2 regions of the Paenibacillus sp. FSL E2-0201 genome follow, and region 2 is predicted to be linked to the other one. Evidence: riboswitches for the same ligand, from Rfam matches in the RefSeq annotation. Region 2 holds a riboswitch; the other holds the start of a gene.
What was found. Region 2 has a riboswitch for cyclic di-GMP ahead of NSU15_RS01770 (anti-repressor SinI family protein). Riboswitches for the same ligand answer to the same signal wherever they lie in the genome.
Positions count from the first base shown of each region.

Region 1 (3,215 bases), 2.6 Mb from region 2:
TTTATCGAGAGAACGCTTACATCTTCTTTTGATGACATCGCGAATGTATCTCATAGTATTTCAAAAGGGGATTTTACTAGTAGAGCCGACGAGAACGGGTCTATGGGGGACGTAAGCCGTTCCTTTAATACTATGATTGACAAGCTCAAGAAGATTTTGACAGAAGCATCACAAATCACTCGTCAAGTTATGGATGCAAGCCGTGGAATCGAAGATAAGAATCAGAATTTGAAAATTGTCATGGCACAGGTAGCCTCTTCGTCTAACGAGCTAGCTCTTGGTGCAAATGAAATATCTACGGATATCGCTGAAATGACAGAATCTATTAAAGATATTGAGAATAAAGTATCCAATTATACGAACTCAACAAAAGAAATGAACAGACGTTCAATACATACATTAGAGCTAGTTGAACAAGGACGCCAATCCGTTGATACTCAAGCTGAAGGCATGCGTAAAAACATCCAGGCTACTCAAAAAGTAGCTGACACTATCGAAGCCCTTTCTCAAAATGCTCGCGGCATTACGATGATCACAAAGACCATTACTGAGATCGCTGAACAGACCAACCTGTTATCACTAAATGCTTCCATCGAAGCAGCGCGTGCAGGAGAACATGGTCGAGGATTTGCTGTAGTCGCACAGGAGGTTCGCAAGCTCGCTGAAGAATCAACGGCTTCTACGAAGGAAGTCTTTGGCTTGGTTCGGAGCATCGAAACTGATATTAAACAAGCGATTGATAATATCGCTATCAACGAAGAAGTCGTACAGGTACAGAATGAGATGATCACTCAATCTGCTCATATCTTTGCTCAAATCGTGCAAAGTGTACAGTATATTACCGAGCAGATCTCCTCCTTCTCTGCCGAAAGTGATCTTATGTTGGAAAGTGCATTGAAAATCTCAAGTGCAATCGAGAATATCTCTGCGATCACGCAGCAAACCGCTGCCGGCACCGAAGAAGTATCAGCCGCTATGAATGAACAAATTAATGCCCTGCAGTCCGTTGCAGAAGAAACTGAGAAAATGACTCAGGCTGTATTTAATCTACAGAAGACGATCCATATTTTCAAGTTTTAAGTGACGTCCAAATCATATAAACAAATTCAAAAACTGCTCCTAAGCTTAGACTTAGGAGCAGTTTTTTTATATCTATTATTTCATAGGTTCGACAAGACTTTCGTCAAAATTCGAGTTAATTTGCGATAATATATTGACAAAGAGTGTCTAGGAATATATTGTAAAGGAAAATTCTTCTTATAAATTTCTAAATTAATATTGGCAAAATCTTCGAAAGAGGATGACGCAAAACCATGGATCTACAGCCTCATTTTTAATCTGAGGCCATGACTGCCAGGTTGCTGAAAACCAAGACGACTGGACTTTTGTTCAGTCTCTATGGCGATTTATGCTACCAACCTGTGCCCTATTTTAGAGCACAGGTTTTCTAGTGTTTGGTTTTAAAATAACAATCAACTTGTGAGGTGTATTTTTTGAAGACAGTCGCAGATTACATGTCGGAAGCACTACGGAACCTTGGTGTTACCCATTCCTTTGGTATCATCGGTAAATCCATTTGTCCTATCGTTCTTAAAATGGTAGATTACGGTATTGAATTTATTCCTGGAAGACATGAAAGCAGTTCCGGCTTCGAAGCAGCTGGTTATGCGCTGAAAACTGGAAAACTAGGCGTAGCTTTTGGCACTTCGGGTCCTGGTGGAACAAACCTACTAACTGCAGCAGCACATGCTAAGGCCAACAACCTACCTGTCCTATTTATTACTGGCCATCAATCTATTAAAGAGCTTGGAATTCCCCAATGTCAGGACTCTACCTCTTTTCTAGCTGATTTAGCTGATATGTTTAGACCTGCCACCTTATATAGCAAGCTTATTGAACGTGGAGATCACTTTAGCACAATCTTTAATCATGCCATATCCATTGCTTTGAGCGGTAATCGTGGTCCCGTTCACCTTTGTATTCCCTTTGATGTACAAACGGAATTGCTAGAGGAATGTAATATTGTAATCCCTGAACGCGAATCACTGGTCAGCCATGCTAATATCGACCGTGTACTTGATGCTATAAATAACTCAAAGAATCCAATAATTATCGCGGGTAAAGGCGTTAACCGCTCAGGAGCACATAGTGAGCTAATTCAATTAGCAGAAACATTTAATATTCCTGTAGTTACATCTCCAGGTGGTAAAGGAGCTATAGCTTGGGATCATCCACTCTATCACGGTCCAATTGGAGTAGGCGGTTGTACCCATGGGGATGACTTGCTGAATCAAAGTGATCTATTTATCGTTCTCGGGTCACGTTTAAGCGATATGACTATTTGTAATCTTAAAAAGGAAAATCATCCTGCAACATTAATTCAGTTTGATAGCGATCCGACTTTTGTCGGAAAAATATTGTTCTCTAAAACGATTCCAGTGACTGGAGATCTACGTGACAATCTAGTTTGCTATCTCAATAATATTGACACGAACAACATCACAAAACGCGAAGCACCGACAAATTCCGATTATACCGAAGAGCCTCCGATTTTACCAAACCTTTCACTTGCATCGGTCTTGAGTACGATGAGTGATTTGATTCCTTATAACAGCACAGTCTTTGTTGATGATGGAAGTCACGGTTTCCATGCTGCGAAATGGTACAAGGTTAAGAAACCTGGCAGTTTTGTATTCGATGCTTACTTTGCTTGTATGGGTAATTCCATCGGGATGGCAATTGGCGCAAAGGTTGCTGCACCAGAAGAAACGATCTTCTGCATTACAGGAGACGGCTGCTTTATGATGCTAGGCGCAGAGATTAACGCTGCTGTCTGCAAGGATATTCCTGTCATATTCATTGTTGTGAATAATAAACAGCTAGATATGGCTCTAAAAGGTATGGAAAAAACTACAGGACGTATTGACGGAACGATCTACGAAGTCCCTATGGACGCTGTGAAATTCGCAGAATCACTTGGTGCTACGGGTTACAAATGTGAGACAGCTGAGGAGTTCGAAACAGCTATCAAGGACGCTGTTGCCATCAACCGTGTTGCCGTCATTGAACTGCTAACAGACCGTGATGAGGTCCCTCCGACTGCTCATCGTACTTTGAACCTAAATTAGGAGGTCACTTATGAAAGACAATGTAAACAGTGGTCTTAACCACTTCACGAATCTCTCAGGAGACTACGGAGCTAAGGCACTGGCTCC
Region 1 covers NZ_CP150154.1:4,537,996-4,541,210, forward strand. Annotated here, with positions in the region: gene NSU15_RS20705 (HAMP domain-containing methyl-accepting chemotaxis protein) at 1-1,080, shown strand, start outside; cyclic di-GMP riboswitch class I at 1,271-1,366, shown strand; gene NSU15_RS20710 (thiamine pyrophosphate-binding protein) at 1,485-3,128, shown strand; gene NSU15_RS20715 (carboxymuconolactone decarboxylase family protein) at 3,139-3,215, shown strand, end outside.
Region 1: linked by a shared signal. The riboswitch ahead of NSU15_RS20710 (thiamine pyrophosphate-binding protein) and the one ahead of NSU15_RS01770 (anti-repressor SinI family protein) in region 2 are both predicted to bind cyclic di-GMP.

Region 2 (3,215 bases):
ATAGCTTTACTGGTATCAATCTTCGGCAATCCTGCAGTGCTGCGATCTTCTTGAGCGGCACGAGTAAAGCCTTCCACGACAGGATTAACGAATTCCAAGTGACTTGGGTTATTTGCTAGTGTTATTCTTGTGCGTACGGTTTCTCCTTCACGGACAGCACGGTCTGCTCCGAGATGGTATTTTACATCACCCGTCCAACCATAGTTAATGCCTGTAGAGCCTTCGGAAGGGAAGAGCTCCTTGTTCGGAGAATGATGAAACTCTGAAAATATAATATCATAAGGTTTACCCAAAATATGTGCAAGAACGTTGAGACGGCCGCGATGCGCCATGCCCATGAGAATATGCTCTGCACCGTCATGCGCAGCAGCACGTACGATTTCATCGAGCATCGGCACAAGAGCGTCATTGCCTTCCAGGCTGAAACGCTTCTGACCTACAAAGGTCTTGTGAAGGAAGGTTTCGAATTGCTCTACTTGAATTAGGCGATTCAGTAGCTCTTTGCGTTCTGTATTATTCAAGGGTGCTGGTGAGCTTGTGGATTCGGCCTGTCTATTCAGCCATTGTAATTCTTTTTCCTCGTGCACATGCCCGAATTCATAGGCGATAGTCTTGGTATATGCTTGACGCATACGCTGAACAGCATCCCATCCGGTGTGCACATCATTTGGCGCATTCTCCCAAATGAGTGTGGCAGGTAATGCAATCAGATCCTCACGAGTCAGCCCATAGGTTTCGAGTTCGAGATATTTAGCCATGGGGTTGTGGTCCCGCTCAAGCGGATCAATGTCAGCGGCCATATGGCCATATATACGAATATTAGCGATTAACTTGGAAGCTCTTACTGCCTTTCTAAGCCATTCGGTGTCTCCCGAAATGCGAGGCTGTGGAGCCGGTTCGCTATCCGGTGTTAATGGTGGGGGACCCGAATTTGTAAAAAGCTCGCGATAATTATTCTCTACGGTGGATGGGTCTTTCACAAACTGCTCATATCTTTCTTGAATGTAGCCTAAATTGGGTCCATAATACTTACTCCAAATGGATTCGTTATAGGGCTCTTTGGCTGCCATGAATACATCCTCCTCAACGGATGAACTCCATACGTGACATTTTGTGTCAATGCTTGTAGGAGCTGTGATGATTGCGGTTTCATTCCTCATCTTATTGTGCTACTTTCCACACATGTAATCAATTCATTCTTTCGTCTAATACGTTCGCAAAATGGTATGGGTTAGCTTGTTCTACTAAATAAAGAGTTGTTCTTTTTTATTACCCATTCTAAAGGCCTACTAAAATGATTCTATTATCCTTAATTTTAACTAAATAGGGATTGGGACATTATTATATTGGCTTATATAATTTTATGAATAAGACGAGTATCGCGATAATAGGACAGGAAATTCTATAAAAGAACTTCTATTTTTTGTTTTTTAATGGAAAAACTAATCAGAAATCGACACACTTTTTCACTTTAGTATAGTATAATGTTATTGCAGTTAGCGTTTTTCATATATTTCAAAGTAGATCCTTTCACGTAAAGGGTCCAGTAAAAGGTAAACTTGCCGAAAGGCAGGGGCACAAAGTCGCGGGTCTAAGGTAGAAATACTATGACAGCCGGATTGCCTGGGGACGTAAAATCTTAGGAGGAGATTTTTTGGACAAGTCCAACCAGGGAAGCAACAGAGAACAGCAGGTCATTGATCTAGACGTAGAGTGGGTCCATTTATTATTAGCAGCTAAGAAGGCTGGCATAAAGGCAGATGAAATTCGTCGCTTCTTTCATGAGAAGACTGTGCAAGCCGTGCAGTAATACATTCAGAGCATTACATATCAAATGAGCACAGCGATAACTCGCTGTGCTTTTTTTCTTTATATTAAGAAGCTATAAGTTTCAGATGACACACTGTCCTTATATTCTAGTAGAATATAAAACGCCTTCGCAGTCCATATAGGAGAACGAAGGCGCTTATGCTTGATAGTATGAGTAGAAGAGGATCTTATCAGATCAGATGGAAGGATTAATCCTTCTGATCCAGGCGCCATTTCTGGTAGTCCAGAAACTCCTTGAATTCGCGTTTGCTTATGCCTGAGGCCATAGCTTCCTGCACCAATCGGAACCATTCCGAATCTAAAGGTGATTCCTCAGCATCATTAGGTTCTCCATAGAGCAAAGCGTGGATGGATACCTGAAGCGCGTCGGCGATCTTTTCGATAAATTGGATTGAAGGATTGGATTGGATGTTTCTCTCCACATTGCTAAGATACGACTTAGCAACATCCGCTCTGTCCGCAAGCTCAGATAGGGACAATCCCTTTTCTAGGCGGAGATGCTGGATACGTTGGCCCATATTTTGTGGCACTATGCTGACGCCCCTCCGTAATTTTTGTTATTAGTATAGCAAATATCAATAAATTCGACAAAGATTATTGTAAAGAAAAAAGCAGCATCTACTTATCCGCTTTCCGGAATAAGAATCTGCTGCTCTTCAAATGGAAGACTTATTAGATTATTTAGCGGATCCAGCAGTTTGCTTACCTACGAAATCCCAAGTCAGAGTTAATGAATCTTTTTGGAAGTAGTTTTGCTCTTGGCCGTTATCAACAAATTCGAATTGAACGGTGAAGCTATCATTTGTGCCGGCCTTAATTCCAGATGCTTCGCTAGTACCCCAGATTGCATCAAGTCCAGTGTTTTTTACGAGATCCGGTGTCTGAGTCTTCAAATCGGCCAGGGTAGTTTCCCAAACTACTTTCTCTTCACTACCAGGTAAGATGCCGCTTTTATCTTTATTCACCAGGAATTTAACTTTGATGAATTTTGCCAAATCGTTAGCGCCGTTGTTACCACCTACATCATTAATAGAGGTAGCTGTTTTGAGGAGGATCGAACCGATATCAAGTGTACCGTCATTTTTTAGTTTGAAGTCTCTTTTGATCGTATCGCCTGGCTTCAGATCCTTCAAATCAACGATAACAGAAGGATCAGAGTTCAAATCCAGTGTACCTGCTGCGAATGTAGCGGTGCTTTGTGCAGTGTCGCTAAAGTAAGCGAAAGTTCCTCCACCAATCAATGATAAACCCAGTGCTGCAGATGCTACGCCAAGACCCAATGTTTTTTTGATACCCATAATTAAAATTCCTCCTCGGTTTTTGTGGTTTTTTTATAAAAGTTATATATTGTAACTTCCGGTTCGTAAGCGGAAGCGGACAATCAA
Region 2 covers NZ_CP150154.1:393,484-396,698, forward strand. Annotated here, with positions in the region: gene NSU15_RS01765 (2-oxoglutarate dehydrogenase E1 component) at 1-1,070, opposite strand, end outside; cyclic di-GMP riboswitch class I at 1,543-1,627, shown strand; gene NSU15_RS01770 (anti-repressor SinI family protein) at 1,655-1,810, shown strand; gene NSU15_RS01775 (helix-turn-helix domain-containing protein) at 2,019-2,348, opposite strand; gene NSU15_RS01780 (TasA family protein) at 2,508-3,128, opposite strand.